Streptomyces clavuligerus: one gene and its partner. The protein of the gene in region 1 interacts with the protein of each later gene in a pairwise test. Links are inferred from orthologs where the notes say so. Each region holds a gene or a part of one and is shown in the gene's direction. Other genes may lie near its edges.

Evidence for each region.
Region 2: the proteins of rlmB (region 1) and CRV15_RS10080 interact in binary tests that used the Escherichia coli proteins (3 or more experiments, as listed by UniProt). The link is inferred for Streptomyces clavuligerus from one-to-one orthologs.

What each region holds. Positions count from the first base shown.
Region 1 is NZ_CP027858.1:2,958,934-2,973,520, reverse strand. Bases 7,613-10,396 are described here. They hold rlmB (23S rRNA (guanosine(2251)-2'-O)-methyltransferase RlmB), read left to right. Parts: upstream 7,613-8,421; coding sequence 8,422-9,372; downstream 9,373-10,396. Other genes in these bases: CRV15_RS12325 (DoxX family membrane protein), read left to right, coding at 9,620-10,396; cysS (cysteine--tRNA ligase), read left to right, coding at 7,613-8,270. In the rest of the region: CRV15_RS12375 (ATP-binding protein), read left to right, coding at 1-1,446; two-component system response regulator PhoP, read left to right, coding at 1,452-2,123; CRV15_RS12365 (hypothetical protein), read right to left, coding at 2,447-3,079; CRV15_RS12355 (CarD family transcriptional regulator), read left to right, coding at 3,952-4,434; ispD (2-C-methyl-D-erythritol 4-phosphate cytidylyltransferase), read left to right, coding at 4,708-5,451; ispF (2-C-methyl-D-erythritol 2,4-cyclodiphosphate synthase), read left to right, coding at 5,438-5,959; CRV15_RS12340 (PPOX class F420-dependent oxidoreductase), read left to right, coding at 6,271-6,675; more of cysS, read left to right, coding at 6,870-7,612; more of CRV15_RS12325, read left to right, coding at 10,397-11,215; CRV15_RS12320 (nucleotidyltransferase family protein), read right to left, coding at 11,299-12,015; CRV15_RS12315 (hypothetical protein), read right to left, coding at 12,054-12,473; CRV15_RS12310 (ABC transporter ATP-binding protein), read right to left, coding at 12,827-13,963; CRV15_RS12300 (restriction endonuclease), read left to right, coding at 14,331-14,587. UniProt on the Escherichia coli protein: Specifically methylates the ribose of guanosine 2251 in 23S rRNA.
Region 2 is NZ_CP027858.1:2,473,025-2,487,671, reverse strand. Bases 1,169-4,012 are described here. They hold CRV15_RS10080 (NAD(P)H-hydrate dehydratase), read left to right. Parts: upstream 1,169-1,791; coding sequence 1,792-3,234; downstream 3,235-4,012. Other genes in these bases: alr (alanine racemase), read left to right, coding at 3,630-4,012; CRV15_RS10085 (neocarzinostatin apoprotein domain-containing protein), read right to left, coding at 1,169-1,520. In the rest of the region: CRV15_RS10090 (hypothetical protein), read right to left, coding at 1-944; more of CRV15_RS10085, read right to left, coding at 948-1,168; more of alr, read left to right, coding at 4,013-4,820; CRV15_RS10070 (alpha/beta fold hydrolase), read left to right, coding at 4,905-6,131; tRNA (adenosine(37)-N6)-threonylcarbamoyltransferase complex ATPase subunit type 1 TsaE, read left to right, coding at 6,103-6,660; CRV15_RS10060 (hypothetical protein), read left to right, coding at 6,845-7,087; CRV15_RS10055 (hypothetical protein), read right to left, coding at 7,255-7,776; tRNA (adenosine(37)-N6)-threonylcarbamoyltransferase complex dimerization subunit type 1 TsaB, read left to right, coding at 7,938-8,600; rimI (ribosomal protein S18-alanine N-acetyltransferase), read left to right, coding at 8,657-9,139; tRNA (adenosine(37)-N6)-threonylcarbamoyltransferase complex transferase subunit TsaD, read left to right, coding at 9,132-10,265; CRV15_RS10035 (hypothetical protein), read left to right, coding at 10,262-10,561; CRV15_RS10030 (TetR/AcrR family transcriptional regulator), read right to left, coding at 10,565-11,242; CRV15_RS10025 (MFS transporter), read left to right, coding at 11,365-12,837; CRV15_RS10020 (YciI family protein), read left to right, coding at 12,881-13,237; CRV15_RS10015 (RNA polymerase sigma factor), read left to right, coding at 13,290-14,537. UniProt on the Escherichia coli protein: Bifunctional enzyme that catalyzes the epimerization of the S- and R-forms of NAD(P)HX and the dehydration of the S-form of NAD(P)HX at the expense of ADP, which is converted to AMP.

The sequences.
Region 1 (14,587 bases):
GCCGGTCTGCTGACCGGCGTGATCGCCATGCTGGCGTTCCGCTGGAGCGAACGGGAGCAGCGCCGGCCCAGCCGGACCTCGCTGCACACCGACGCCGTGCTGCCGCCCGGGGTCGACACCGTCCTGTCCGTGCTGCGCTCCTCCGCGGTCGTGCTGGACGAGAGCGACTCCGTCGTGAAGGCCAGCTCGGCGGCGTACGCCCTCGGGCTGGTGCGTGGCGGAAAACTGACGGTCGACGCGATGCTGAAGATGGCCCGTGACACCCGTCGCGACGGCGAGATACGCCAGGTCGAGCTGGATCTCCCCCGCCGGGGCACCGGCCGGGGCGAGGCACTGGCGGTCTCCGCCCGGGTCGCGCCCCTGGGCTCCCGGCTGGTGCTGCTGCTCGTCGAGGACCTGACCGAGGCCCGGCGGATCGAGGCCGTGCGCCGCGACTTCGTCGCCAATGTCAGCCATGAGCTGAAGACGCCGGTGGGAGCGCTCTCGCTGCTCTCCGAGGCGGTCATGGACGCCGCCGACGAGCCCGAGGCCGTCTCCCGGTTCGCCGGGCGGATGCAGATCGAGGCGACCCGGCTGACCAATCTCGTCCAGGAGCTGATCGACCTCTCCCGGGTGCAGAACGACGACCCGCTGGAGGACGCCGAGCCGGTCCGGGTGGACGAGCTGGTGGCCGAGGCCATCGACCGCTCCCGGCACCCCGCGTCCACCAAGCAGATCACCATGGCCAGCGGGGGCACCTCCGGACTGCACATCTGGGGCAATCGCGGCAAGCTGGCCGCCGCCCTGGGCAATCTGGTGGAGAACGCGGTGAACTACTCCCCGGCCCGCACCCGGGTCGGCATCTCCGCCCGCCGGGTCCCCGGCCCGGGGAACGGCTCCACCGGATTCATCGAGATCGCCGTCACCGATCAGGGCATCGGGATATCCGAGAAGGACCGCGAGCGGATCTTCGAACGGTTCTACCGTGTCGACCCGGCCCGCTCCCGCGCCACCGGTGGCACCGGCCTCGGGCTCGCCATCGTCAAGCATGTCGCCGCCTCGCACGGCGGCGAGGTCTCGGTGTGGAGCACCGAGGGTCAGGGCTCGACCTTCACCCTGCGTCTTCCCGAGGCGCGCGCGGCGCGGGATCGTACTGCCGAGGGGCATGTACCGGCCTCCGGCGCGGACACCGCCGGGGCCGCCCCGGAAAGACCCGGTGACACCTCCGTATCCGACCCCGGCCCGGACCCCGCCGCAGACCCCGATCCCGGGCCGGACGCGCTCCCCGGCCGCGGCGGCCGGGACCGCCACGACGACCAGCACGGCCGCAACGACCAGTACCGCCGCAACGACCAGGACTTCCCCGCCGCAGTGACCGAAACCCGCCCGTCCCGCCGTCCCGGCGGTGACCGGCCCCCTGCCACCGATACCGATACCGACATACCTGCCCCGGAGGTCCTTCCGTGACCCGAGTGCTCGTCGTCGAGGATGAGGAATCCTTCAGCGACGCTCTGTCCTACATGCTCCGCAAGGAAGGCTTCGAGGTCGCGGTGGCGGCCACGGGCCCCGAGGGGCTCGACGAGTTCGAACGCAACGGCGCCGATCTCGTACTGCTCGACCTGATGCTGCCCGGTCTGCCGGGGACCGAGGTCTGCCGTCAGCTGCGCGGCCGTTCCAATGTCCCGGTGATCATGGTGACCGCCAAGGACAGCGAGATCGACAAGGTCGTCGGCCTGGAGATAGGCGCCGACGACTATGTCACCAAGCCGTTCTCCTCGCGTGAGCTGGTCGCCCGCATCCGTGCGGTGCTGCGCCGCCGGGGGGAGCCGGAAGAGGTCACTCCGGCCGCCCTGGAGGCCGGTCCGGTCCGGATGGACGTGGACCGCCATGTCGTCACCGTCTCCGGCGCCAAGGTCGACCTCCCGCTGAAGGAGTTCGACCTGCTGGAGATGTTGCTCCGCAACGCGGGCCGGGTGCTCACCCGGATGCAGCTCATCGACCGGGTCTGGGGCGCCGACTACGTCGGCGACACCAAGACCCTCGACGTCCACGTCAAGCGGCTCCGCGCCAAGATCGAGCCGGACCCGGGCGCGCCCCGCTATCTGGTGACCGTCCGCGGCCTCGGCTACAAGTTCGAGCCCTAAGTCGTGTCGTCGAAATCCCGTCTGCGTCGCGACGCCTTGCACGCACATCTGCTGCGTTGTCGTCAGTCGCCGATGGCCCCCTGGGCCTGGCGGCCCGGGAGGGACCCCCACCGCATGGACTCCCTCCTCCGCCTTGCATCTGCACGCACCATGCGCCGCACCGCCCGTCCTCCGGACGGACGACGCTATTTTGACGACACTCCCTAGCCCCGCCGCCGCGCGGCAGCGCCCTGTCCGGCGCGCGGCGCCCGGCGGGAACGACGAAGGGGTGGGCCCCGCCGCACCGGCGGGGCCCACCCCTTCGGGCGTCATGGGAGGGAGGGTCAGCCCGTGGGCTCGCCCTGCTCCTCGCCGGCCGGGGGCACGGCCTCCTCGCCCGCCGGGGCACCGGCCGCCGGGGAGGCGGGGGCGGAGGCACCCGTGGCGGGCTGCCCGGACTCGTCCGCGGGGTTCGCGGGCGAGGCCGGAGCCGCGGCGGGCGACGGCGCGGCGCTGGGGCCGAAGTCCTTGTAGTAGCTCGCCGACGGCACGACGAACGCGTCCAGCTTCACGGCGCCGGTCTTGCTGAGGCCGAAGACGACGTTCTGCACGCCGCCGATGTTCTTGGTGAGGGCGAGGCCGTCCTCGATCACCGCGCTCGGGTTGCCCTGGCCACCGATGACGATCTTGCCCTGCGCGGGCACGACGACCGGGCCCGCGCCCTGGGCCGGGGAGAGCTTCGCGGAGCCGCCGCCCTGGAGGGCGATCGAGTCGACCGTCTGGTCCTCGTTGCCCTTGTTGAAGATCGTCGCGGAGACGGCCGCCGGGCCCGCCTTCCCGGATTCGGGCTGAGTGATCACGTTCGCGTTCTGGACGCTGATCGTGTCGACGGTCACCGAGGGGTTGTCCGGCTTGATGCCGAGGGACTCCGCGTTGTTGCCCGCGCCGCACGCGGTCAGGGCGGCGGTGGACAGCACGACGGCGCACGCGGCGACGGCACCGCGTCGAAGGCGAGGGGTGCCCCCGGACGGAGTTTGGGGGAGGCTCACGGCGGCGGCATCTCCTTGGGCAGAGCGGGACGGACGGGTGACGTTCGTACAAGCCGGGCAATCCCGGCCCCGATCGCGTCAGTTCGCGATACCGACCGAGATCACCACAGTTCGTCGACAGATTACAGAGCCGGGTCCCGGCGGTCTCACCCGACCCGCCACTTGGGGGTACGCGCCCCGCGCGCCCCCGCCGCCGGGGTGCCCGGGAGGGAAATACCGGGCGGGCGGCGGGGCGGGAGCGGGAGTGGTGAAGGCCACGCGGCCCGCGCCACCCCCGGACGGACGGGGCGCTCTCGTCCGGTTTCCGCCCGTGGTGTTCGCCACACTCCGGGAAGAGCTCCGGCCCGCTCCGGGAACGCGCGCCGTGCGGAAGTCGGGAACCCGTCTTTCGCGCCCCCTTCGCCACCGTTCGCAAAACCGCAGATGATCAATTCCGGCGGCGCTCGCGCATTCCTTCCTTTTGCGTTCGCCATGCGTTCGTTGATCAATTCCTGATTAGACCGGGCGGTCGTCCGGACGGGTGAGCGACAGCCGAACGGAGTACGGGAAGTTCACCGGCTGGAACCCGACAAAACGGGACGTTCGGTCCTGTCCGGGCTGTCCGGAGGGGGCGTAACGTACGTGTTTCCCCCGCCCCGCGCAGCCGCTCCGACCTGCGAATACCCCCTTCCGGAAGTCGTCCGCAGCACGTTCCCATCGCTGTTGTCAAGCCCCGAGATATGCCCTGACCTGCGAAAACGCCATTCAGCAGAAGCCGTATCCGTGTTACCCTGGATAGCCACGGAAGGGGTACCTGTCACATGACGTTCAAGGTTGGCGACACCGTGGTCTATCCCCATCACGGGGCCGCGCTGATCGAGGCCATCGAAACTCGCCAGATCAAAGGCGTGGACAAGACCTACTTGGTGCTCAAGGTCGCGCAGGGCGACCTGACGGTTCGTGTGCCGGCGGACAATGCGGAGTTCGTCGGTGTGCGCGATGTGGTCGGTCAGGACGGGCTCGACCGGGTCTTCGAGGTACTGCGCGCGCCGTACGCCGAGGAGCCGACGAACTGGTCCCGTCGCTACAAGGCAAACCTTGAGAAGCTCGCCTCCGGCGATGTCATCAAGGTCGCCGAAGTCGTCCGAGACCTGTGGCGTCGCGAGCGCGAGCGTGGGCTTTCCGCAGGTGAGAAGCGGATGCTCGCCAAGGCACGGCAGATCCTGGTGAGCGAGCTCGCCCTCGCCGAGAACACCAACGAAGACAAGGCCGAGGCACTGCTCGACGAGGTCCTCGCGTCCTGACGCACGACGCACCAATGCCGCGGTGCCCGCTGACACACCATGATCGCCCTTGATCACGGGACTGTTGCCGGGCGCTGCGGCATGTTCGTATCCCCTAGGGGTGTCACACCACGGCTGACCAGGACGCAGCACCTGCGGTCACCGTGGTGTGCCGGGCCCGGGCGGCTGGCGCGGACCGAAAAGTCACGGAAGGGTCCCGTCAAGGCGTCGCGCCCGGCACGCTGTGGCCATACCCATGTCGGCCAAGGAAACAAACCTGCCGGAGTGCAACCGATGTCGAACGTCTCACTTCCGCCCCGCACTGCGGCCGTGATCCCGGCCGCCGGCCGCGGCCTACGGCTGGGCCCCGGCGCGCCCAAGGCGCTCCGTACGCTCAACGGCACCCCCATGCTGGTCCACGCCGTCCGGGCGATGGCGGCGTCCAACGCGGTCTCCCTCGTCGTGGTCGTCGCGCCGCCCGACGAGACCGCCGCCGTGAAGAGCCTGCTCAGCGATCTCGTCCTGCCGGACCGCACCGAGGTCGCCGTCGTCCCCGGCGGCGCGAACCGGCAGCAGTCCGTGCGCCTCGGCCTCGACGCCCTCCCCGAGGACATCGGCATCGTCCTCGTCCATGACGCCGCGCGCCCCCTCGTCCCCGTCGACACGGTCGACGCCGTCGTCGAGGCCGTGCGCGACGGGGCGTCCGCCGTCGTCCCCGCGCTGCCCCTCGCCGACACCGTCAAGGAGGTCGAGCCCCGGCCGGGCGGGCCCGAGCCGGTCCTCTCCACCCCGGAGCGGGCCCGGCTGCGCGCCGTGCAGACCCCGCAGGGCTTCGACCGGGAGACGCTGATCCGCGCCCACGGCACCGTCGCGGACGACGGCGAGGGCGCGACCGACTGCGCCGGTCTGGTGGAGCGCCTCGGCGAGCGGGTGGTGGTCGTCCCCGGCCACGAGGAGGCGTTCAAGGTGACCCGGCCGCTGGATCTCGTGCTGGCCGAGGCAGTGCTCGCCCGGAGGAGGGCCAATGACGGCTTCTGACCGCACCCCGGGCCCCGCCGCCGGGCTGCCCCCGCTGCCGCTCATCGGCATCGGCACGGACGTCCACGCCTTCGAGGCGGGCCGCGAGCTGTGGTGCGCCGGGCTGCACTGGCCCGGCGAGGACGGCCTCGCCGGGCACTCGGACGGGGATGTCGCCGCCCACGCGGCCTGTGACGCCCTCTTCTCCGCCGCGGGCGTCGGCGACCTCGGCGCCCACTTCGGCACCTCCCGCCCCGAGTGGTCCGGGGCCTCCGGGATCACCCTGCTGGCCGAGGCCGCCCGGATCGTCCGGGCCGAGGGCTTCGCGATCGGCAATGTGGCGATCCAGGTCATCGGGGTACGGCCGAAGATCGGCAAGCGCCGGGACGAGGCGCAGAAGGTGCTCTCCGAGGCCGTCGGCGCGCCCGTCTCCGTCTCCGGCACCACCACCGACGGGCTGGGGCTCACGGGCCGGGCCGAGGGCCTGGCGGCCATCGCCACCGCGCTGCTGGTGCGCGTCTCCGGCTGACCGCCGGTACCCGGCCCTGGGCGGGCCGCCGCCCGTCCGGCGCGGCGGCCGGACGGGACAGGACACCGGACAGGGCACCGGACGGGACGGGCACGGGACGGGGAAGGGCCCCGCGCGGGACACCCGCCGGGACCGCGGGCCGCTTCGCCGGCGGCGGCGGTATCCGGCCCCGCCCGGGGCTCCGGGGTGGCGCGAAGGAGCGCGGGGACCAAGAGTCGGAGGTGACGCCGCCCCTCCCGGGGCGGGCGTCCGCCCCGACCCCGCGACACCGCGCGCGCACCGCGTGTGTCCCCACCAGAAAGGCGGCGCCCATGACCGCAGCGCTCTCGGACGGTCTGAGGACCCTGCTCGACTCCCCGGTCTTCGTGAACATCGCCACCATCCAGCCCGACGGCAGCCCGCAGGTCAGCCCCGTGTGGGTGACGCGCGACGGCGACGACGTCCTGGTCTCCACCACCATCGGCCGCCGCAAGGAGCTGAATCTGCGCCGCGACCCCCGGGTCACCGTGCTGGTGCAGCCCTTCGACGCGCCCTACACCTACGCGGAGATCCGGGGCACCGCCACCCTCACCACCGAGGGCGGCCAGGAGCTGATCGACGAGCTGTCCCGCAAGTACACGGGCAAGTCCTACGCCGACTTCAACCCGGCGGCGGGCGAGGACGCCCCCCGGGTCGTGGTGCGCATCACCCCGCGCAAGGTCGTCGGCCGGGTCTGAGGGCCGGCCGGGCGCCGGCCCCGTTCACCGGTCGGCTCCGGCGCACGCCATCGGCTCCGGAATCCGTACGCCGGACGGCTTCCACACCCGTACGTCGTCCCTGGGGACGGCGCGTCCCACGGAAACGGCACAAACTCGGCCTCGCGGTCCACAAGGGTCGCGGGGCACCGCCGTCCGCCCACTACTCTGGTGGCGTGACTATTCGCCTGTACGACACCAGCGCCCGGCAGATCCGTGACTTCACCCCGCTCGTGCCGGGCTGTGTCTCGATCTACCTCTGTGGCGCGACCGTGCAGGCCGCCCCGCACATCGGCCACATCCGGTCCGGGCTCAACTTCGACATCATGCGCCGCTGGTTCGCCTACCGCGGCTACGAGGTGACGTTCATCCGCAACGTCACCGACATCGACGACAAGATCATCAAGAAGTCGGCGGAGCAGGGCCGCCCCTGGTGGTCCATCGGCTACGAGAACGAGCGCGCCTTCAACGCGGGCTACGACGCCCTCGGCTGCCTGCCGCCCACCTACGAGCCGCGCGCCACCGGCCACATCACCGAGATGGTCGAGATGATGCGCGGTCTGATCGAGCGCGGCCACGCCTACGAGGCCGAGGGCAACGTCTACTTCGACGTCCGCTCGTTCCCCGGCTATCTCCAGCTCTCCAACCAGGACCTGGAGGATCTGCGCCAGCCCGCCGGCGAGGGCGAGACCGGCAAGCGGGACCCGCGCGACTTCGCCATGTGGAAGGCGGTCAAGCCCGGCGAGCCGAGCTGGGAGACCCCCTGGGGCCGGGGCCGCCCCGGCTGGCACCTGGAGTGCTCCGCGATGGCGCACAAGTACCTGGGCAGCGCCTTCGACATCCACGGCGGCGGGCTCGACCTGGTCTTCCCGCACCACGAGAACGAGATCGCGCAGGCCAAGGCGTTCGGCGACGAGTTCGCCCGGTACTGGGTGCACAACGCCTGGGTCACCATGAGCGGCGAGAAGATGTCCAAGTCGCTCGGGAACTCGGTGCTGGTCTCCGAGATGGTCAAGCACTGGAAGCCCATCGTCCTGCGCTACTACCTCGGCACCCCGCACTACCGCTCGATGATCGAGTACAGCGAGGAGGCGCTGCGCGAGGCCGAGTCCGCGTTCGCCCGGATCGTCGGCTTCATGCAGCGGGTCTGCGAGAAGGCCGGGGGCGCGGTGGAGCCCGCCGCCGAGGTCCCGCTCGCGTTCGCCGAGGCGATGGACGACGACCTCGGTGTGCCGCAGGCCCTCGCCGTCATCCACACCACCGTCCGCCAGGGCAATTCCGCCCTCGCCGCCGACGACAAGGAGACGGCCGCCGCCCGCCTCGCCGAGGTGCGCGCGATGCTGGGCGTCCTCGGGCTGGACCCGTTCGACCCGCACTGGGCGGGCGAGGCCGAGAGCGGCGAGGATCTGCACGGCGCCGTCGACACCCTCGTCCGGCTGGTGCTCCAGCAGCGGGAGGCGGCCCGCGGCCGCAAGGACTGGGCCACCGCCGACGCCATCCGCGATCAGCTCCAGCAGTCCGGGCTCGTCATCGAGGACGGCCCCGAGGGCACCCGCTGGTCGCTCGGCCCGCGCTGAGCAGGGACGAATGTGCCGCCCGGGGCTCCGGGCGGCACACTGTCATACGTACACGCGTCCGTGCGCGCCCCGCGCGGGCGGACGCGACCGACACCACCGTCACCAGCGACGCGGCAGCGCGTCCACGACGATCCGAGAACAGGTAGCAGTCATGGCCGGGAACAGCCAGCGCAGGAACCGCCGCACGTCCAACAAGAAGGGCGCGCAGGTCGGCAGCGGTGGCAAGCGGCGCCGCAGCCTGGAGGGCAAGGGCCCGACCCCGCCCGCCTCCGCCCGGAAGGGCCACGTCAAGAACCGCGTCGCCAACGCCAAGGCGAAGCAGTCGGCCCGCAGGCCGGTCGCCCGCCGCGGCGGCAAGGGCAGCTCCGAGATGGTCGTCGGCCGCAACCCCGTCTTCGAGGCGCTGCGCGACGGTGTGCCCGCGACCACGCTCTACGTCCAGCAGTTCATCGAGAACGACGAGCGGGTGCGGGACGCGCTCCAGCTCGCCACCGGGCGCGGCACCATCAACATCATGGAGGCACCGCGCCCCGAGCTGGACCGGATGACCGGCGGGCTCAACCACCAGGGCCTGGTGCTCCAGGTGCCGCCGTACGAGTACGCGCACCCCGAGGACCTGGCCGCGTCCGCCGCCGACCACGGCGAGGACCCCCTGATCGTCGCCCTCGACGGTGTCACCGACCCGCGCAACCTGGGCGCCGTGGTCCGTTCCGTCTCCGCCTTCGGCGGCCATGGCGTGGTCGTGCCCGAGCGGCGCGCCGCCGGGATGACGGCGGGCGCCTGGAAGACCTCCGCCGGTACGGCGGCCCGCACCCCGGTGGCCCGGGCGACCAATCTCACCCGCGCCCTGGAGTCGTACCAGAAGGCCGGTCTGACCGTCGTCGGTCTCGCCGCCGACGGTGAGCACGAGGTCGGCGACCTGGAGGCGCTGGGCGGCCCGGTGGTCGTCGTCGTCGGCAGCGAGGGCAAGGGCCTGTCCCGGCTGGTCGGCGAGACCTGTGACTTCCTCGTCCGCATCCCGATGCCGGGCGGCGCCGAGTCGCTGAACGCCGGTGTCGCCGCCGGAGTGGTGCTGTACGAGGCGGCCCGCCGCCGTCGCTGAGCGAGCACGCCGTGATGCCCGGGACGGTCGCGTCCCGGGCGTCCGTGTGTCCGGGGGCGGCGCCGACGGGCCCGCGCGAGATGTGTTGACGTAACGGAATGGGCGCTTCCGGGCCGCTCACCAGCCTTGACGGGTCTCGGACAGATCCGGCCCGGTACGGCAGTGTCCAAACCCGGTGTCACTCGGTTAGATGAGTGTGGACACCAGAACGCCCCGGCCCGGGTTCGATGATCAGCCTGTGTTGAGCATGGTCAAGGTCGACTGCGACCCCGCGCAGGTCATCGTGAACCACGCCAGCTTCCGGGTGCGGCTCGCACAGAGCCCGCGCCCCGCACGCGCCTTCGCGGACACGCTGCGCGTACCCGCCGTCGCGGGCGCGGTGGAACCGCGCGGACGCCGCCGCGCGCCCGTCGTGTGGACCGGCAGATCCGCGCCCGGCGACGCGGGCGCGACCGGTCTGCTCCAGGCCGTGCGGAACAGCACCGCGACCGCCGACCGCTACGACACGGGAGCGACCCAGGTCATCCCCCGGGTCGACCTCGACCACGGCCCGTCCTTCGACGGCTCCTCCTACGACGGCCCCGACACCGCGCCCACCCCGCTGCTGCCGCCGATGCGCCAGGCCCTCGGCGCCTACGACGCCTACCCCTACCCGCCCGGCGGGCACCACGCCCCCTACGACGGCTCGTACGACGGCCCGGACGGCCCGTACGGCGGCGGGGACGGCTTCGGCGGGGAGGCGGACGCGGAGCGCTCCCAGCGGCCCGGCCAGGACTCCGCGCGGCACCCCTACTACCCCGACCGCCGGATGAACCTCGGTGTGGTGCTGCTGCCGCTGCGGATCTTCCTCGGTCTCATCTCCGTCTACGCGGGCATGGGCAAGCTCTGCGACCCCGTCTACTTCGACGGCGGCGAACGCGGCTCCATGGTGAAGTGGCTCAGCTCCCTGCACCCGTGGGCGCTCGCCGAGCCGCTGCGGGACTTCGCCCTCTCGCACCCGGTGGGCGCGGGTCTCACCGTCGCGTTCCTCCAGGTCGTCGTGGGCGTGCTCACGGTGCTCGGCCTCTGGCAGCGGGTCGCGGCGGTCGTCGGCGCGCTGCTGTCGGCGGCGCTGATCCTCACCGTGAGCTGGCGCACGGTCCCGGTGTACGACGCGCCCGACTTCATCTATCTCGCCGCCTGGTCGCCGCTGATCATCGCGGGGGCGCCGGTCTACTCCGTCGACGGACGCCTCGCCGGGGAGGCGTGGCGGACCCTCGGACCGCGCTCGGAGCTGTGGGCGCTGCGGCGCCGGGTGCTGCGCCGGGGCGCGGTCGTCGCCGCCGTCGTCGTCGGGCTCACGATGCTCATCGGGTCGATGCTGGGCGGCGCGGTGCGCTCGACCGAGATGGTCACGGTGCCCGGGCCCGACCAGGACCCGACCAACCATCTGCCGGGTACCGCGCTGCCGCAGGACACGCCCTCCGGGGAGCGTTCGGCCACCCGGTCGGGGAGCGGGGGGCCGGGGACGCCGTCGCCGAGCGCGAGCAGCTCGGAGGCGGCCGTGCCGGAGCAGGCCGTGCCCCCGCAGGGCGAGGCGGCGGGTACCGCCGCGGTGCCCGACAGCGGTGCCGGTGCGGCGGGGCGGCCCAGCGAGAGCCAGGGGGCGGGCCGGGAGCAGGCGCCGCCGCCCGCGCCGGTGCGGCAGCAGGCGCCGCCGCCCGCCTCCGGTACCTCGACCGGCGGGGGCACCGGCACCGCGCCGGGCAGCAGCCCCGCCGGGACGGACACCCCCGGGACCTCCTCGGGCTCGGGCGGCGGCGACGCGGGCCCGGGCCGGGTCATCGGCGGCCTCCTCGGCTGACCGTCACCGGGTGGACACGGAACAGCGCTCAGGGGCCCGGGAAAGGGCCCCTGAGCGCTGTGGGTGACGGGGTGCCGGGCGGGTTACCGTCCGGCGAGTTCCTTGGCGGCCTCGGTGAGGTCCTTGGCGGTGTCGATGGCCCGCCAGTAGGCGCCCTGGGGCAGCGGGAAGCCCGCCAGCCGCCGCTCGCGCGCCAGACCGGGGAAGGTGGTGCGCTCGTGGTCGCCGCGCTCCGGGAGGAGATCGGTGAACGCGGCCGAGAAGACGTAGACACCGGCGTTGATGAGGAACGGCGACGGCGGCGCCTCGATGAAGTCGGTGATGTGGCCGAAGGCGTCGGTCTCGACGGCGCCCCAGGGAATCCGGGGCCGGGCCAGGGCGAGCGTCGCGGTGGCGTCCCGCTCGGCGTGGAAGGCGGCCATCTCCCGCAGCGAGAAGCGGGTCCAGATGTCGCCGTTGGTGGCGTACCAGGGAAGGTCGGGGCGGGGCAGCCGGGCGGCGGCGTACTTGAGCCCGCCGCCCCGGCCCAGCGGCTCGGGCTCGACCACGGTGGTCACCCGCAGCGGCAGATCGGCACCGGCCAGCCACTCCTGGAGGACCTCCGCGAGATGCCCGCAGGAGACGACGGCGTCGGTCACGCCCTCCGCGGCCAGCCAGGCGAGCTGATGGCCGATGATCGGGGTCCCGGTCCCCGGGATCTCGACCATCGGCTTGGGGCGGTCGTCGGTGTACGGGCGCAGCCGCGAGCCCTGGCCGCCCGCCAGGACCACGGCCTGCGTCGGATACGTAGGCGTATGCATGCCGTGAACGATATGCGCAGCGGTGCGGGCGGGGCCCGTCAGCTCCCCTGGGTCTGCTCGGCGACCCCGGAGGCGAAGGAGGTGTCGCAGACCGGCTTGGAGTACGCCTGGGCGCGGGTGGGGCCCAGCCGGTCGACGGCGGCGCGGCCCAGCGCGCGGGCGATCGAGCGGCAGTGCCGGGCGAGCGAGGGCGTGGCCTCCACCTCGCGCTGGAGCCGGGTCAGGGCCACCCCCGGGTTCTTCTCGTGGAGTTCGGTGAGCAGCTTCTCGCGCAGGACGTCCTGGGGCGCGCGCGACGTGGCGCGGGTGGAGACGTTCTCCGATGAGGCGCTGAGGAGCTGCGGCCCGCTCGGTCCGGCCCAGGGGACGCTCGTGACCGCGAGGGTTCCGGAGAGCACCAGGACGACGGGGAGAACGAGGGCGAGACTGCGGCCGATGCGGCGAGCTGAGTGAGTCACGCGGCGAGCGTAGCGGGCGGTAACGCGGCGGCGACATTTAGTCACTCACGTGAGGGATCGTTCGAGGGAATCTTTCGAATGGAGTGTTGACGGAAAAGTGGGAAATGCCGCTGAGGGCAGGGTATTTACTGCGATGTCGGGTGTGGGGCGTGCCTTGCGCCCGGCCCGGAAGCCTGCTCCGGTGCCCGGTGCCCGGTGCCCGGTGCCCGGTGCCCGGTGCCCGGTGCCCGGTGCCCGGAGTCGTCGGAGTACCGGTGGCCGGAGTGGTCGGAGTGGTCGGGAACGCGGAACGGCCCCGCGCGGGTGCGCGGAGCCGTTCGGTGTTCCTGGGGCCGGCGGACCGGCGGGGCGGGTCAGCCCGTCAGGCGCTCGCCCGTGGAGGTCGAGAAGACGTGCAGCTCGTCGGGGCGCGGCACGACGTGCAGCTCGGAGCCCTTCTCCGGGACGGAACGGCCGCCGACGCGGACGACCAGGTCCTTCTCCTCGCCGCTGACCGTGGTGGAGCCGTAGACGAAGCCGTCGGAGCCCAGCTCCTCGACGACGTTCACCAGCACGGCGAGACCGGCCGGGGCGTCGGCGGAGTCCTTGGAGAGCGCCTTCGCGGCGGCGCCGCCGTGCTCGACGACGTCGAAGTGCTCGGGCCGGATGCCGACGGTGACGGTCTTGTCGCCGCGGTCGGCGGCTGCGCTCAGCGCCTCACGGGAGACCGGGACGACGCTGTTGCCGAACTTCACACCGCCGTCGGTGATCGGCACCTCGACCAGGTTCATGGCGGGGGAGCCGATGAAGCCCGCGACGAAGAGGTTGGCGGGGCGGTCGTACATGTTCCGCGGCGAGTCGACCTGCTGGAGGATGCCGCCCTTGAGGACCGCGACCCGGTCGCCCATGGTCAGGGCCTCGGTCTGGTCGTGGGTGACGTACACCGTGGTGATGCCGAGACGGCGCTGGAGCGAGGCGATCTGCGTACGGGTGGAGACACGCAGCTTGGCGTCCAGGTTGGACAGGGGCTCGTCCATGAGGAAGACCTGCGGCTCACGCACGATGGCGCGGCCCATCGCCACGCGCTGGCGCTGACCGCCGGAGAGCGCCTTCGGCTTGCGGTCCAGGTAGTCGGTGAGGTCGAGCATCTTCGCCGCCTCCTCGACCTTCTTGCGGATCTCCGCCTTGTTGACGCCGGCGATCTTGAGCGCGAAGCCCATGTTGTCGGCGACGCTCATGTGCGGGTAGAGCGCGTAGTTCTGGAACACCATGGCGATGTCCCGGTCCTTGGGCGGCAGGTGCGTGACATCGCGGTCGCCGATGCGGATGGCGCCGCCGTTGACGTCCTCCAGGCCCGCGAGCATGCGCAGGGAGGTGGACTTGCCGCAGCCGGAGGGACCGACGAGGACGAGGAACTCCCCGTCCGCGATCTCGATCTCCAGCTCGTCGACGGCGGGCTTCTCGGTGCCCGGGTAGATCCGGGTCGCCTTGTCGAACGTGACGGTTGCCATGGCGGTACTTCCCCTCACCGGCAGGAACGTGCCGGACGATCCGAGTAAAGGATTGGTGTAGTCCACCTGGGTGAACTGCTCGTGACGCTACCTGGCCTTCTTCCGTCTGTCAGTAACGGGAAGGGAACGAGATGTGCGGGAGCGCCGCTGTGTAGAGTGGGTGACCACCGTGCACGGGCCCGGCCCCTGCGCGTGCGCCGCCTTAGCTCAATCGGTAGAGCAGCGATCTTGTAAGTCGCAGGTCGTCGGTTCGATTCCGACAGGCGGCTCGTACGAACAGTGTCCCGGCCCCACACGGTCCGGGACACTGGTGTTTCAGGGGTGTGCGGGTACGGGCCGGGGGGCGGCCCGACGGGGAGGGCGCGGGATGAGTCGCCGCTCGGGCGGAGCGATCGGGACATGGGCCGAGGCGCAGCGGCGTCAGCAGCGGGAGCACGAGGCGCGCGCCCGTGCCGCGCAGCGCGCGCAGCGCGAACAGGAGCGGCGGCAACGGGCGTACGAGCGGGACCTGGCCCGTCGGCACCGGGAGCAGCAGGCCGCGTACAGGCGGGGCCGCGAGGCGGACGCCCGGGCCAGGACCGAGGAGATCGAGGCGCGCGTCGCCGAGCTGTCCGGGCTGCTGGT
Region 2 (14,647 bases), 480 kb from region 1 along the record:
TAGACCGTCACCGTTCCGTCCCTGGTGCCGACGTAGAGCAGGTCCGCCCCGGGGTCGGCGCCCAGGTGCTGGACGGCCGACGGCGATACGGGGGTGCGGTGGTCGGTGACCCGGCCGGTCCGGGTGTCGTAGGTGGCGATCCGGTCGCCCAGCGCGAGGTGCAGGGTCCGGGAGCCGGCGTCCAGCGCCAGCGCCCCGGCGGCGGCGGGCAGTTCGACGGGTGCGCCGATCCGTTCGCCGGTGGCGGTGTCGTACGTGGTCAGCAGGGGCCGCTCACCGCCGGTGCCGACGTAGAGGCGGCCCGCGGCCGGGTCCACCTCGATGTCCAGCGCGCCGCCCGCGGGGAAGCGGCGGACCTCGTCGTGGCGGACGGTGCCCGGGGGGACCGCCGGGGCGGGGGCCTCACCGCCGCGGAAGGCGATCGGGACGACGACGTCCTGTTCGCGGTCGGCCCCGTGGGTGTGGTCCGCCCGGGTGACCACGGCGCAGGCCCGCTGGGTGCAGTCGGCGCCGCTGTCCTTGGCCTTGACGGTCAGCTCGAAGGTGAAGCCGCCTTTGCCGCCCTGCACGGTGAACGGTTTGACGAGGTCCTTGGCGTAGGGCGGCGGGTTGTTGGAGATCCAGTACGAGGAACCCGAGGTGCCGGACATGTCGGTGCCGCCGAGACAGGGGCCGGGTGCTTCGCCCGCCTTCTCGGGGAGGGCGCAGACGGCGAGGTAGACGCCCTTGGCGGGGTCGTAGCCCGAGCCGGTCGCGGTGACCTTCTGTCCGGCCGGGTCGAGGTCCGCGGTGGCGGAGACCGTCAGTTTCTGCCCCGTGGGCCCGGTGGCCTCCCCGGGGGTGTCCGCCCGCGCCGGGCCCGCGGCGGTGAGCCCCGCCGCGAGCAGCAGCGTGGCCACCACGGCCCGTGGTGTGTTCAGGGGTCCTGTGGTGTGGGTGCGCATGGGTCAGGAGAAGGTCACCGGGACATAGACGTCGTACGCGCGGTCGTTCGCGTCGAAGTGGTCGGCGCGGGTGACGACGGCGCAGCGGACGCCGTTCTGGCCGCAGCTCACGGCGGTGGAGATTTTGGCCTTGACGTGGATGGTCACGGAGAAGGAGCCCCGGCCGCCCGCTGTGGCGGTGTAGGGGGAGGAGTTGTTCGGGGACATCCAGTACCAGTCGTTGTTGATCCAGTGCGAGGCGCCGGTGGTGCCGTTCTGGTCCTGGCCGCCGAGGCACGGGGTCGGCTTGCTGTTCCAGGTGGCCGGGTTGTTGGTGTCGACGCCCGCGGGGATGGCGCACAGGCCCACGTAGATGCCCTGCGACTGGTTGAAGCCGCTGCCGCTCACCGTGATGTTGGCCCCGGACGCGGCGGCCGTGCCGGGCGCGGTCACCGAGAGGGTGTAGGTGGTGCCGCCGTCGGTGACGGTGCGGCCCGCGGTCGCGGCGGATGCGGTGGTGGCGAGGCCCAGGGCGAGGGCACCGGCTCCGATCACGGCGGTGGCGGCTCGGGCGGCGGTGCGGGCGGCAGAGCGCATGAAAAGGACACCTTTCGATGGGTGGGGCGCCGCTCAGCGTCCCACTTAGGTAAGGCAAACCTAAGTTTGCTCGTGAGGGTTCGTCAACCCTCCCCGCGCGCCGTCCGGCGAGCTGTCCGAACGGGCAAGTTCGTTCCGAAGGGGGTGATTTGGGTGACTCGGTCCGCCGCTGTGCCGTCCGCGCTCCGCCGTTCGGTGCCCGGCCCGGAGCCGGGCGCTCCGCCGCTGTGCACCCGGGCGCGGCGGGGCCCGCTGAGGCAGACTCGGGACCATGCGTACCGCTCACCGTGTGGAGAAGGTCCGGGCCGCCGAGGCCGAGCTGATGGCACGGCTCCCGGACGGGGCGCTCATGGCGCGCGCCGCCGCCGGGCTCGCCGCCGCCTGCGCCGATCTGCTCGGCCGGGTGTACGGGGCCCGGGTCGTCCTGCTCGTCGGCAGCGGCGACAACGGCGGCGACACGCTCTGGGCGGGTGCCCGGCTCGCCCGCCGGGGCGCGGCCGTGCACGCGGTGCTGCTCGCGCCGGACCGCGCGCACGCCGCCGGGCTCGCCGCGTTCCAGGCCGCGGGCGGGCGGGTCGCCGACGACCCCTTCGCGGTGCTCAGCGGGGCCGATCTGGTGCTGGACGGGATCACCGGCATCGGCGGCACGGGCGGGCTGCGCCCGGCGGCGGTGCCCGTGGCCCGGGCGGCCCGGGGCTCCGGCGCGGTCGTCGTCGCGGTCGATCTGCCCAGCGGCGTCGAGGCGGACAGCGGCGAGGTCCGCGGGGAGGCCCTGCGGGCGGACGCGACGGTCACCTTCGGCACCGACAAGCCGGGGCTGCTGATCGACCCGGCGCGCGAGCACGCGGGGACCGTGCGGCTGGTCGACATCGGGCTCGGCCCCCATCTGCCGTCCGTCCCCGACGTGGAGTCGCTCCAGCACCCGGATGTGGCGGTGCTGCTGCCGGAGCCGTCGGGGGAGAGCGACAAGTACCGGCGCGGGGTCGTCGGCGTCGCCGCCGGGTCGGCGCGCTACCCGGGCGCCGCGGTCCTCACGGTCGCGGGCGCGCTGCGCGGCGGAGCGGGCGCGGTGCGGTACGTGGGCCCCGAGGGCGCCGCCGTGGTCGCCCGCTTCCCCGAGGCGCTGGTGCACGCCGGGCCGCCCGTGAAGGCGGGCCGGGTGCAGGCGTGGGTCGTCGGGCCGGGCCTCGGCGACGACGAGGACACGGTGGGCCAGGTCCTCGCCTCCGATGTGCCGGTGCTGGTCGACGCCGACGGGCTGCGGCTCCTGGACCCCGACGCGGTCCGCGCCAGGACCGCGCCGACCCTGCTCACCCCGCACGCCGGGGAGGCGGCGGCGCTGCTCGGCCGCGACCGTGCCGAGGTGGAGGCGGGCCGGCTGGACGCGGTGCGCGAACTGTCCGCGCGCTACGGGGCGACGGTCCTGCTCAAGGGCTCGACCACCCTGATCGCGGCCCCCGACCCCCGGCTCCCGGTGCGGGCGGACCCCATGGGAACGCCCTGGCTGGCGACGGCGGGCAGCGGCGATGTCCTCTCCGGCCTCGCCGGCTCCCTCCTCGCCGCCGGTCTGCCCCCGCTCGACGCCGCCTCCTGCGCCGCCTACCTCCACGGCCTCGCCGCCCGCCGCGCCGCCGCCGTGTCCACCCCCATCACCTCCTACGAGGTCGCCGACGCCCTCGGGGCGGCCTGGCGCGACATCCGCACCCCGGACTGACCCCGGCCTCCTCTTTGGCCATGTGCCCGCCGGGCGGCCGACGGGGTCCCGCCGTCGACGGCGTCTCCGCGCCCGACGGAGTCCGGTGGGCCGGGGCTGTGACGTGCCTTCCGGTGGCTGGCGGGGGCTGTCTCCGGCGGCCGGGTGGTCGCGCCGCCGACCCGGGTGGGCCGGTCCCGTACCGGGCGGTCGGGGACCGGGCCCGGGGCCGTCCCCATGGGCGGTGGTCCGCCGTGGGCAGCGGTGCTGTGGCCCCCGGTGCCCGGGGCGTCCGGCGCTGGCGGTGGGGTCCGGGTGGTTCGGCCGGTGGGGCGTGAGGAAGGGCACAGCGGGCGGTGGGGTCAAGGGGGAGTCGCGGACCGGGTGGTCCTGGGCGGCCTGAGAGACTGTGGCGGATGACCCAGACAACGCCGCACACCCGAGCCCGTGCCGAGATCGACCTCGCCGCCCTGCGCGCCAACGTGCGCGCCCTGCGTGCCAGGGCGCCCCGGGCCGGGCTCATGGCGGTGGTGAAGGCCGACGGCTACGGGCACGGCGCGGTGCCCTGCGCGCGGGCCGCGATCGCGGCGGGGGCCGAGTGGATCGGGACCGCCACCCCGGACGAGGCGCTGGCGCTGCGCGCCGCGGGCGTCCCCGGGCGGATCATGTGCTGGCTGTGGACCCCGGGCGGCCCCTGGCGGGAGGGGATCGAGGCCGGGCTCGACATGTCCGTCAGCGGCCTCTGGGCGCTCGACGAGGTCGTCGCCGCCGCCCGCGCCACCGGGCGGACCGCCCGCATCCAGCTCAAGGCCGACACCGGTCTCGGCCGCAACGGCTGCCAGCCCGCCGACTGGGCCGCGCTGGTCGCCGCCGCCCGCGCCGCCGAGGCCGAGGGCGCCGTCCGGATCACCGGGCTCTGGTCCCACTTCGCCTGCGCCGACGAGCCGGGCCACCCCTCCATCGCGCACCAGCTCACCGCGTTCCGCGAGATGGTCGCGCACGCGGAGAAGGAGGGCGCCGACCCCGAGGTCCGGCACATCGCCAACTCCCCGGCGACCCTCACCCTGCCCGAGGCCCACTTCGACCTCGTCCGCCCCGGTATCGCCATGTACGGGGTGTCGCCCAGCCCCGAGATCGGCACCCACCAGGAGCTGGGGCTGCGCCCCGTCATGACGCTCGCCGCCTCGGTCGCCCTGGTCAAGCGGGTGCCCGAGGGGCACGGCGTCAGCTACGGCCACCACTACACCACCCCCGGGGCCACCACCCTCGGACTGATCCCGGTCGGCTACGCGGACGGCGTCCCGCGCCATGCCTCCGGCCGGGGCCCGGTCCTCGTCGGCGGCCGGGTGCGCACGGCGGCGGGCCGGATCGCGATGGACCAGTTCGTCGTGGACCTCGGCGGACAGGAGATCCCCGAGGGCAGCGAGGCCGTCCTCTTCGGCCCCGGCACCCGGGGCGAGCCCAGCGCCGAGGACTGGGCGCGGGCCGCGGGCACCATCGCGTACGAGATCGTCACCCGGATCGGCACCCGGGTGCCGCGCGTGCTGCTGCACGAGGAGCCGGAGCGGGAGCCACTGCCGGGGGCCGTCCCCACGGCCCGGCCCTGATCGCACGACGGCACGACGGCACGACGCACGACGACAGGGCGTAGGACGACACGGCGCACGGCGACGAGGGAGGCGGTCAGCACGGTGAGCGAGACCAGTACGGGGGAGTCCGTCGCGGCCGCGGTGGACGCCGCCGCGGCCGGGAACTGGCGCCGCGCGGGCATGGCCGGAGCCGCGCTCGGCCTGCTCGCCGCGGGCGCCGCCGCGGCCGTCGCCGTCGACCGCCTCACCGTCAGCCGCAGCACCCGCCGCAAGGCCCGCCTCGCCCTGGACACCACCGGGCCGTACGGGGCCCTGCGCGGCACCCCCGGCACCGCGTACGCCGACGACGGCACCGCGCTGTACTACGAGGTCGACGCGGTCGATCCGCAGGTCGCCGCCCCGCGCCGGCGCCGGATCTTCGGCCGTCGCGCCCCCGCCCCCGTCACCGTCGTGTTCAGCCACGGCTACTGCCTGAACCAGGACTGCTGGCACTTCCAGCGCGCCGCCCTGCGCGGACTGGTCCGGACTGTGTACTGGGACCAGCGCAGCCACGGCCGCTCGGACCGGGGCGCCGAGCAGACCGGCCCGGACGCGGTCCCCGTCTCCATCGACCGCCTCGGGCGCGACCTGAAGGCCGTCATCGACGCGGCGGCCCCCGAGGGACCCCTGGTACTGGTGGGCCACTCCATGGGCGGCATGACGATGATGGCCCTCGCCGGGCACTTCCCCGAGCTGGTACGGGAACGGGTCGTCGGGGTCGCCTTCGTCGGGACGTCGAGCGGACGGCTCGGCGAGGTCGACTACGGGCTCCCGGTCGCCGGGGTCAACGCCGTGCGCCGGGTGCTCCCCGGGGTGCTGCGCGCCCTCGGCTCCCGCGCCGAACTGGTGGAACGGGGCCGCCGGGCCACCGCCGACCTGTTCGCGGGCCTGATCAAGCGGTACTCGTTCTCCTCCCGCGACGTGGACCCCGCCGTGGTCCGCTTCGCCGAGCGGATGATCGAGTCCACCCCCATCGACGTGGTCGCGGAGTTCTACCCCGCCTTCGACGAGCACGACAAGGCCGCCGCGCTCCCCGTCTTCGCCGGTATTCCGGCCCTGGTGCTCGCCGGGGACCGGGACCTGGTCACCCCCAGCGGCCACAGCGAGACGATCGCGGATCTGCTGCCCGACGCCGAACTGGTGATCGTGCCCGACGGCGGGCATCTGGTGATGCTGGAGCACCCCGACGCCGTCACCGACCGGCTGGCGGATCTCCTCGTCCGGGCGGGGGCGGTACCGGCAGCGGCTACCGTTGGGCCGTATGGAAGCACCGCACAGCCCGGCGGCTGAGTACTCCGCCGCCCACCTCGCCGTCGACTCCGCCGAAGAGATGCGGGACCTGGGACGGCGGCTCGCCGCACTGCTGCGCCCCGGTGATCTGGTGATGCTCACCGGGGAGCTGGGCGCGGGCAAGACCACGCTCACCCGGGGGCTCGGAGAGGGCCTCGGCGTGCGGGGCGCGGTCACCTCGCCCACCTTCGTCATCGCCCGTGTGCACCCGTCCCTGAGCGGCGGCCCCGCCCTGGTCCATGTGGACGCCTACCGCCTCGGCGGCGGTCTGGACGAGATGGAGGACCTGGACCTCGATGTCTCGCTGCCGGACTCGGTGGTGGTCGTGGAGTGGGGCGACGGCAAGGTCGAGGAACTGTCGGACGACCGGCTGCATGTGGTGATCCACCGGGTGGTCGGCAACGGCACGGTCCCCGGGGACGCGGCGGACACCGCCGACGGGGGTGCCGACGACGCCGATGACCGGCGCAGGGTCACCCTGACGGGCTACGGCTCCCGCTGGTCCGGGGTGGACCTGCCCACCGGCTGAGCCCTGTGCCCCGCCGGTCCGGGCCCGCGCCGCGCCGGACCCGGCGGCCCGCGCGGCTTCCGGGACGAATATTCCGACACGGCGTCGGGAAAATGTTGCGTGGGCCGTGCCGACCGTGGTCACATGGTACGGAGCCCTGGTTAGGTATACCTAACCCAGCCCCCGTGACCACAGGAGGCGACCCATGACGGCACCCGAGCGCGAACTCCAGCCCCACTCCGGGCGGCGGCGGACGACGGCGGACCACCCGCCGGTACGGGCCGTCCGCCCGGCCCCAGGGGCCCCCGGGCGCCAGCCGTCCGCCCCCGCCGCGCTGTCCATGCGCGATCTGCTCGCGTCCTGCGCGGCGGCCAGTGCCCTGTCGACGCCGCCGCGCCCGGCCCCGGCGCGGGGGAGCGACCGCCCCGAGGCGCCCGAGGCCGCCTGAGGTCCGCGCCGTCGCCCGTCGCCCTCCGCCGTACTCCCGTGTCCCGCCCTCCGCCGTACTCCCGCGCAGCCCTCGTGTCCGGTGCGCGCGGGGTCCTTCGTACGGGCGATTTCCGTTTCCGGGCCGGGCGGTCCGGGAAGGGGGCGCCGGATTCACGGGGTCCCGGCCTACGGGACCACGATCACCTTCGAGCCGACCGTGGCGAACCGCCACATCACGTCCCCGTCGCTCCGCATCATCCGCACGCCGCCCGTCTTGCGGTCCGGGTCCGGCTCCGCCATCGAGCCGTTCACGGCGGCACTGAAGCCGATCACCACGTCGCCCAGGTGCGCGAACCGCACCACATGCTCGATCGCCACCCCGTCCGACCCGGTGACCTGCCCCGACCGTGAGGTGACGGAGTAGGAACCCGGCCGGGGATGCACCGTCGACGGCATCACGGCGAAGCTGCGGGCGACCTTGCGGTCCCCGTTGACCAGCCAGATCCTGCGTTCCGACAGGTCGTACACCACCCGGGTCCCGGAGCCCGACTCGGCGGGGAGCCCCTGCGGCCCCCGCGGCTTCAGCCGCTGCCGCTCCTCGGCCGCCGCGTCCGCGCGCGCCTTCTCGGCCGCGGGGGCGCCCGCGGCGGCCCGGTAGCCCAGGAAGCAGACACCGGTCAGAGCGGCCGCCGTCAGCCCCGCCACCATTCCCGCGCTGCTCGGTGCCACGGCGCCCGCCTTTCGTGGTTTCTGCGGTTTCTGCAATTTCTGCGGTCTTTTGAATGTTTATGTCTTCGGCCGACGGTAGCAGCAGGGGCCCGTGGGGACGGGGCGCAATGCCCCCGGCGTGGGAGCCGTAGGCTGTTTGCGTGCTCTTGCTCGCCGTAGATACCGCCACGCCCGCCGTCACCGCCGCCCTGCACGACGGTTCCGCCGTCGTCGCCGAGTCCAGCCGGGTGGACGCGCGCCGCCACGGTGAACTGCTGCTGCCCGCCGTCGACCGGGTCCTCGCCGAGGCCGGGGTGACGCTCGACGCCGTCACCGCCGTGGTCGCGGGCGTCGGCCCCGGCCCCTACACGGGGCTGCGGGTCGGCCTCGTCACCGCCGCCACCTTCGGCTCCGCGCTCGGCGTCCCGGTGTACGGGCTGTGCACCCTCGACGGCCTGGCCTGGGCGAGCGGCCTGGAAGGCCCCTTCGTGGTGGCCACCGACGCCCGCCGCAAGGAGGTCTACTGGGCGCGGTACGACTCCGCGCGCCGACGGGTCGACGGCCCCTCGGTCGACCGGCCCGCGGACATCGCCGAGCGGGTCGCGGGCCTCCCCGCCGTCGGCGCCGGGGCGCTCCTCTACCCCGACACCTTCCCCGACGCCCGCGCCCCCGAGCACGTCTCCGCCGCCGCGCTGGCCTCGCTCGCCGCCGAGAAGCTCGCGGACGACCCCTCAGGGGCGGGCTTCCCGCCGCCGCAGCCGCTCTATCTGCGCCGGCCGGACGCCCAGGTGCCGAAGAACTACAAGGTGGTCACTCCGCAGTGAGCACCACCCCCGCTCCCGCTCCCGCCGCGGCGGGCCCTGAGCCCGTGCTCCGCGAGATGCGCTGGTGGGACATCGCCCCCGTACTCGAACTCGAACACGGGCTGTTCCCGGAGGACGCCTGGTCGCCGGGGATGTTCTGGTCCGAGCTGGCCCACGCCCGCGGTCCCCGCGCCACCCGCCGCTATGTCGTCGCCGAGTCCGCCGGGAAGATCGTCGGCTATGCGGGTCTGGCGGCGGCGGGCGACCTCGGGGACGTCCAGACGATCGCCGTCGCCCCCGGCCGGTGGGGCACGGGGCTGGGCTCCCGCCTCCTGGCCGATCTGCTGCGCCACGCCACAGCCTTCGAGTGCGACGAGGTCTTCCTCGAAGTGCGCGTGGACAACACCAGGGCCCAGAAGCTGTACGAGCGCTTCGGTTTCGAACCCGTCGGTTTCCGCCGGGGCTACTACCAGCCCGGCAATGTCGACGCACTCGTCATGCGGCTCCACCTGCGGCCCCATACGCACGGAAACACTGAGGGAATGCTGTCTGATGGCTGACGAACCGCTCGTACTCGGTATCGAGACCTCCTGCGACGAGACCGGCGTCGGCGTGGTGCGCGGTACGACCCTGCTCGCCGACGCCGTCGCCTCCAGCGTGGACGACCACGCCCGCTTCGGCGGGGTGGTCCCCGAGATCGCCTCCCGGGCGCATCTGGAGGCGATGGTCCCGACGATCGAACGCGCGCTGAAGGAGGCCGGGGTCTCCCCGCGCGACCTGGACGGCATCGCCGTCACCGCGGGCCCCGGGCTCGCGGGCGCGCTGCTGGTCGGCGTGTCGGCGGCCAAGGCGTACGCGTACGCGCTCGGCAAGCCGCTCTACGGGGTGAACCACCTGGCCTCGCACATCTGCGTCGACCAGCTCGAACACGGCAAGCTGCCCGAGCCCACCATGGCCCTGCTGGTCTCCGGCGGGCACTCCTCGCTGCTGCTGGCCCCGGACATCACCAGCGATGTCCGGCCGCTGGGCGCGACCATCGACGACGCGGCGGGCGAGGCGTTCGACAAGATCGCGCGCGTGCTCGACCTCGGCTTCCCCGGCGGCCCGGTCATCGACCGGCTGGCCCGGGAGGGCGACCCGGCGGCGATCGCGTTCCCGCGCGGTCTGACGGGCTCCCGCGACCCCGCGTACGACTTTTCGTTCTCCGGGCTCAAGACCTCCGTCGCCCGCTGGATCGAGGCGAAGCGGGCGGCGGGCGAGCCGGTGCCGGTGCGGGACGTGGCGGCCTCGTTCCAGGAGGCCGTCGTCGACGTACTCACCCGCAAGGCGGTGCGCGCCTGTCTCGACGAGGGCGTCGACCATCTGATGATCGGCGGCGGTGTCGCGGCCAACTCCCGGCTGCGGGCGCTCGCCGCGGAGCGCTGCGAGCGGGCGGGCATCCGGCTGCGGGTGCCCCGGCCGAAGCTCTGCACCGACAACGGGGCGATGGTGGCCGCGCTGGGCGCGGAGATGGTGGCCCGCAACCGGCCGCCGTCGGACCTGGAGCTGTCGGCGGACTCCTCGCTGCCGGTGACGGACCCGCATGTGCCCGGCGACAACCATGGCCACGGCCACGGCCACGGCCACGGTCATGCGCACGACCACGACCATGTGCACGAGATCAGCAAGGACAACCTGTACTCATGACCGCCACGAGCGGCCCCGGGGACGCCGCCGCGCCCGGTGCCCTGACGGTCGCGCTGATGTGGGAGGCCCGCGCGGCGGCGGGCCGGGGCGCGGAGCTCCTGGAGTGGGCCCGCGCCCGGCCGACGGACGGGGAGCCGCTGCGCCGCGAGACCTTCCGCGCGGGCGAGGACCGCGTCCTGGTCATCACCTGGTGGCACGCGCCCGCCCTGGACGCCGCCCTCCCGGAACTCCCCGACCCGGCACCGGGCCTGACCACCCGCCCGGTCCACCGCTGGCGCTTCGAGAGCGTCGGCTGACCCTCAGCCGCGCGCGGCCCGCGCGGGGCCCAGGAGCCCGTCGACGATCGCTGTGAGCTGTTCCCGCACGTCGTACCGTTGCAGCTCCTCCCAGCGGCCGGCCAGCTCCGTCAGCCGCGGCAGCTCCCGCGCGTCCTCCCCGGTGAGCGCCGAAGGGAACGAGGGCCGCCGGTCGGGGTCCGCCGCCCGGCGCTCGCGGGCCGCGGTGAGGACCAGATCGCCGTAGACGAAGTGCCAGACGGTGCGGTACGCGCGCACCGCCCGCGCCTCGTCGAGCCCGCTGTCCAGCGCGCTCTGGACGATCTCCTCGGCCATCCACAGCGCCTTCGGGTCCGTGAGGTCGCCGAGCGCCAGCACCTTCAGCACCCAGGGCATCCGCTTCAGCAGCCCGTGCATATGGACCGCGACCGCGATCATCCGCTCGCGCGGGTCGGCGGGGAGCGCGGGCCTCGGGACCGCCGTCGACGTGCCCGCGAGCGTCAGGAGCAGCAGCTCGTCCTTGTCCCGGACATGGTGGTAGAGCGCCATCGGCGTGCTGCCGACCTCCCGGGCCACCCGCCGCATGGAGACCGCCTCCACCCCCTCCTCGTCGATGATCCGCCGGGCGGCGGCGACGATCGTCTCCGGGCCGAGGCGGCGCGGACGGCCGGGGGCGCGCTTCTTCTTCTCTCCGTCAACCACCTGCGCATTTTCCCTCCATCGAGTGACCGTGCGGCTCCCACGGCACGCCCACTCGTATTTCTATACGCGTATAGTAATCTCTTTTGCGGGGGCCGGAGGGACACGAGGCGGGGAGGGCACCGATGGAGGGTCGGAATCGGGACACGGGCTGGCTGCTGACGGCGGTGCTCCTGGTGCAGTTCATGGTGGCGCTGGACGTGTCCGTGGTGAACGTGGCGCTGCCCGACATGCGCGACGACCTCGGCTTCAGCCCCGGCGGGCTGCAATGGGTCGTGGGCGCGTACGCCCTGGCCTTCGGCGGGCTGCTGATGCTCGGCGGGCGCCTGGCCGACCTCGTCGGCGGACGGCGGATACTCCCCGCGGGCCTGGCTTTCTTCGGGGCGGCGAGCCTCGTCGGCGGGCTGGTCTCCGACCCGGGCGCGCTGATCGCCGCCCGGGCCGCCCAGGGGGTCGGCGCGGCGGCGGTCTCGCCCGTCGCCCTCGCGCTGGTCACCCTGAGCTTCCCCGAGGGGCCCGCCCGCTCGCGGGCGCTCGGCCTGTGGGGTGTCGCGGGCGCGCTCGGCGGCGCCGTCGGGGTGCTCGCCGGGGGGCTGCTCACCGACGCGGCGGGCTGGCGCGCGGTGATGCTGGTGAACGTCCCCATCGTGCTCCTCGCCCTGTTCGCCACCGGCCGCGCCCGGCTGCCCGGCCGCCGTGCCGGGGCGGCCCCGCGGCTGGATCTCGCGGGCGCGCTGCTCGTCACCGCCGGGATGACGCTGCTGGTGCTCGCGGTCGTCCGCACCGAGAGCACGCCCTGGGGCTCCCCCGCGACCCTGCTGCCGCTCGGCGCGGCCCTCGCCCTGCTCGCGGCGTTCGTCGCCGTGGAGCGGCGCACCCCGCTGCCGCTGCTGCGGCTCGGGCTGTTCGGCGTCCGCCCGGTCCTCGGGGCGAACCTCTTCACACTGCTGCTCTGCTCCGGCCAGTTCGCCTCGTTCTACTTCTGCTCGCTCTATATGCAGCAGGTGCTCGGCTGGGACGCGGCGACCACGGGCGCGGCCTTCCTGCCGTTCAGCGCGGGCGTGGTGACCGGGTCGGTGATCGCGACCAAGGTGATCGCCCGGACCGGCACCCGCGATCTGCTGGCCCTGGGCGGGCTGCTCGGCACGGCCGGTCTCGCGCTCTTCGCGTACACCGCCACCCCCGACGGGACCTTCCTGTACTCCATCGTGGCGCCCTCGCTGCTGGCCAGCGTCGGCATCGGGATGAGCTTCGTCCCGCTCGCCACGGCGGCGGTGACCGGGGTGGCGCCCGACGAGGCGGGCATGGCCTCCGGGCTGCTCAGCAGCTCCCGTCAGCTCGGCGGCTCCCTCGGGCTCGCCGTCCTCGTCACCCTCGCCGCCTCCGCCACCGGCTCCGGCACGGACCCGGCGGCCCTCGCGGCGGGGCACCGGACGGCCTACGCGGTGAGCGCGGCCCTGCTGGCGCTGGGGACTCTGCTCGCTTTTGTCCTGCTTCCGGGGAGGTCCCGGGGCGCGTCGGAGGACCCCGGCGAAAAAAATCAGAAAGATTCCGGCGGAGATGTCGATCCGCAGGTCTCCCGTTCGACGCAGGGGTGAGAGACGGGGAAAGGCCCTGGCTCACCCCACCCGAGGAGTCACCATGCCGCGCTTCATGACGTTGATCCGCATCGACGAGCAGAACGTCCCCGCCGAGGGCATCAGCGAGGGCTTGCAGCAGCGGATGGGGGAGCTTCTGCAAGAGATCACCAAGGCCGGGGTCATGCTGGAGACCGCCGGGCTCGCACCCAGCTCCGAGGGCACCCGGGTCACCTGGTCCGGCGGACGGATCAGCTCCACGGACGGGCCGTTCACCGAGTCCAAGGAGGTCATCGGCGGGTACGCGATCCTCCAGGCCAAGGACAAGGCCGAGGCCATCGAGTGGACCAAGCGCTTCCTCCAGGTCCACGAGGAGTACTGGACGATCACCTCCGAGGTCCGGGAGATCGTCGGGGGCTGACCTCCCCGTCCGGCTGTTTGCCCCCCGTTCGCGCGGGTGTTCTGATGGCCCGGTGACAGCAGCGAACGCGGTGGAAGCGGTCTACCGGATCGAGTCGGCGCGGATCATCGCCGGTGTCACCCGGATCGTCCGCGATGTCGGCATAGCCGAGGAGATCGCGCAGGACGCCCTGGTCGCCGCGTTGGAACGCTGGCCCGAGTCAGGCGTCCCGGACAACCCGGGCGCCTGGCTCATGGCCACCGCGAAACACCGCGCCATCGATCTCGTCCGGCGCAAGGAGACCTACGCGCGCAAGCTGGCCGAGGTGGGACGGGCGCTGGAGGACATCCCCCCGCCGGAGCCCGCCGACCCGGCCGGGATCGACGACGATGTGCTGCGGCTCGTCTTCACCGCCTGCCACCCGGTGCTCTCCACCGACGCCCGGATCGCGCTCACCCTCCGGCTCGTCGGCGGGCTGACCACCGAGGAGATCGCCCGCGCCTTCCTCACCCGCGAGCCGACCGTCGCCCAGCGGATCGTGCGCGCCAAACGCACCCTCGCGGGCGCGGGCGTCCCCTTCGAGGTGCCCTACGGCCAGGAGCGCGCCGCCCGGCTCGGCTCCGTCCTGGAGGTCATCTACCTGATCTTCAACGAGGGCTACTCCGCCACGGCGGGCGACGACTGGCTGCGCCCCGCGCTCTGCGAGGACGCGACCCGTCTGGCCCGGGTGCTCACGGGGCTCGTCCCGCAGGAGCCGGAGGCGCACGGGCTGGCCGCGCTGCTGGAGCTCCAGGCGTCCCGCACCGCCGCGCGCACCGGCCCGGACGGGCAGCCGGTGCTGCTCGCCGACCAGAACCGCGCCCGCTGGGACCGGCTCCTCATCCGCCGGGGCTTCCTCGCGCTCGAACGCGGCAGGGAACGGGCCGAGGCGCCCGGCCCCTATCTGCTCCAGGCGGCCATCGCGGCGTGCCACGCGCGGGCGCCGCGGTACGAGGACACCGACTGGGCCACCATCGCGGCGCTGTACGGGCAGCTCGCCCGGGTCGCCCCCTCCCCGGTGGTCGAACTCAACCGCGCGGTCGCCGTCTCCATGTCCGAGGGGCCCGGGGCGGCCCTGGCCCTCGTCGACGCCCTCGCCGAGGCGCCCGCGCTGCGCGACTACCATCTGCTGCCCAGCGTCCGCGCCGACCTCCTCGCCCGCCTCGGCCGCACCACGGAGGCCCGCGCCGAACTCCACCGCGCCGCCACCCTCACCCGCAACGCCGCCGAACGCTCCCTGCTGCTGACCCGCGCTGAACGGCTGCTCCCGCCCCGTGCGTGAGCGGACCACCGCCCCGCCCCGGGACGGTTCCCCGGGGCGCGTGCGCCCTCACCCTCTGCCCCTGCCCCGTCCCTGGGCCGGCTGTTTGCCTTGGCCCTGCGGGTGAGTGG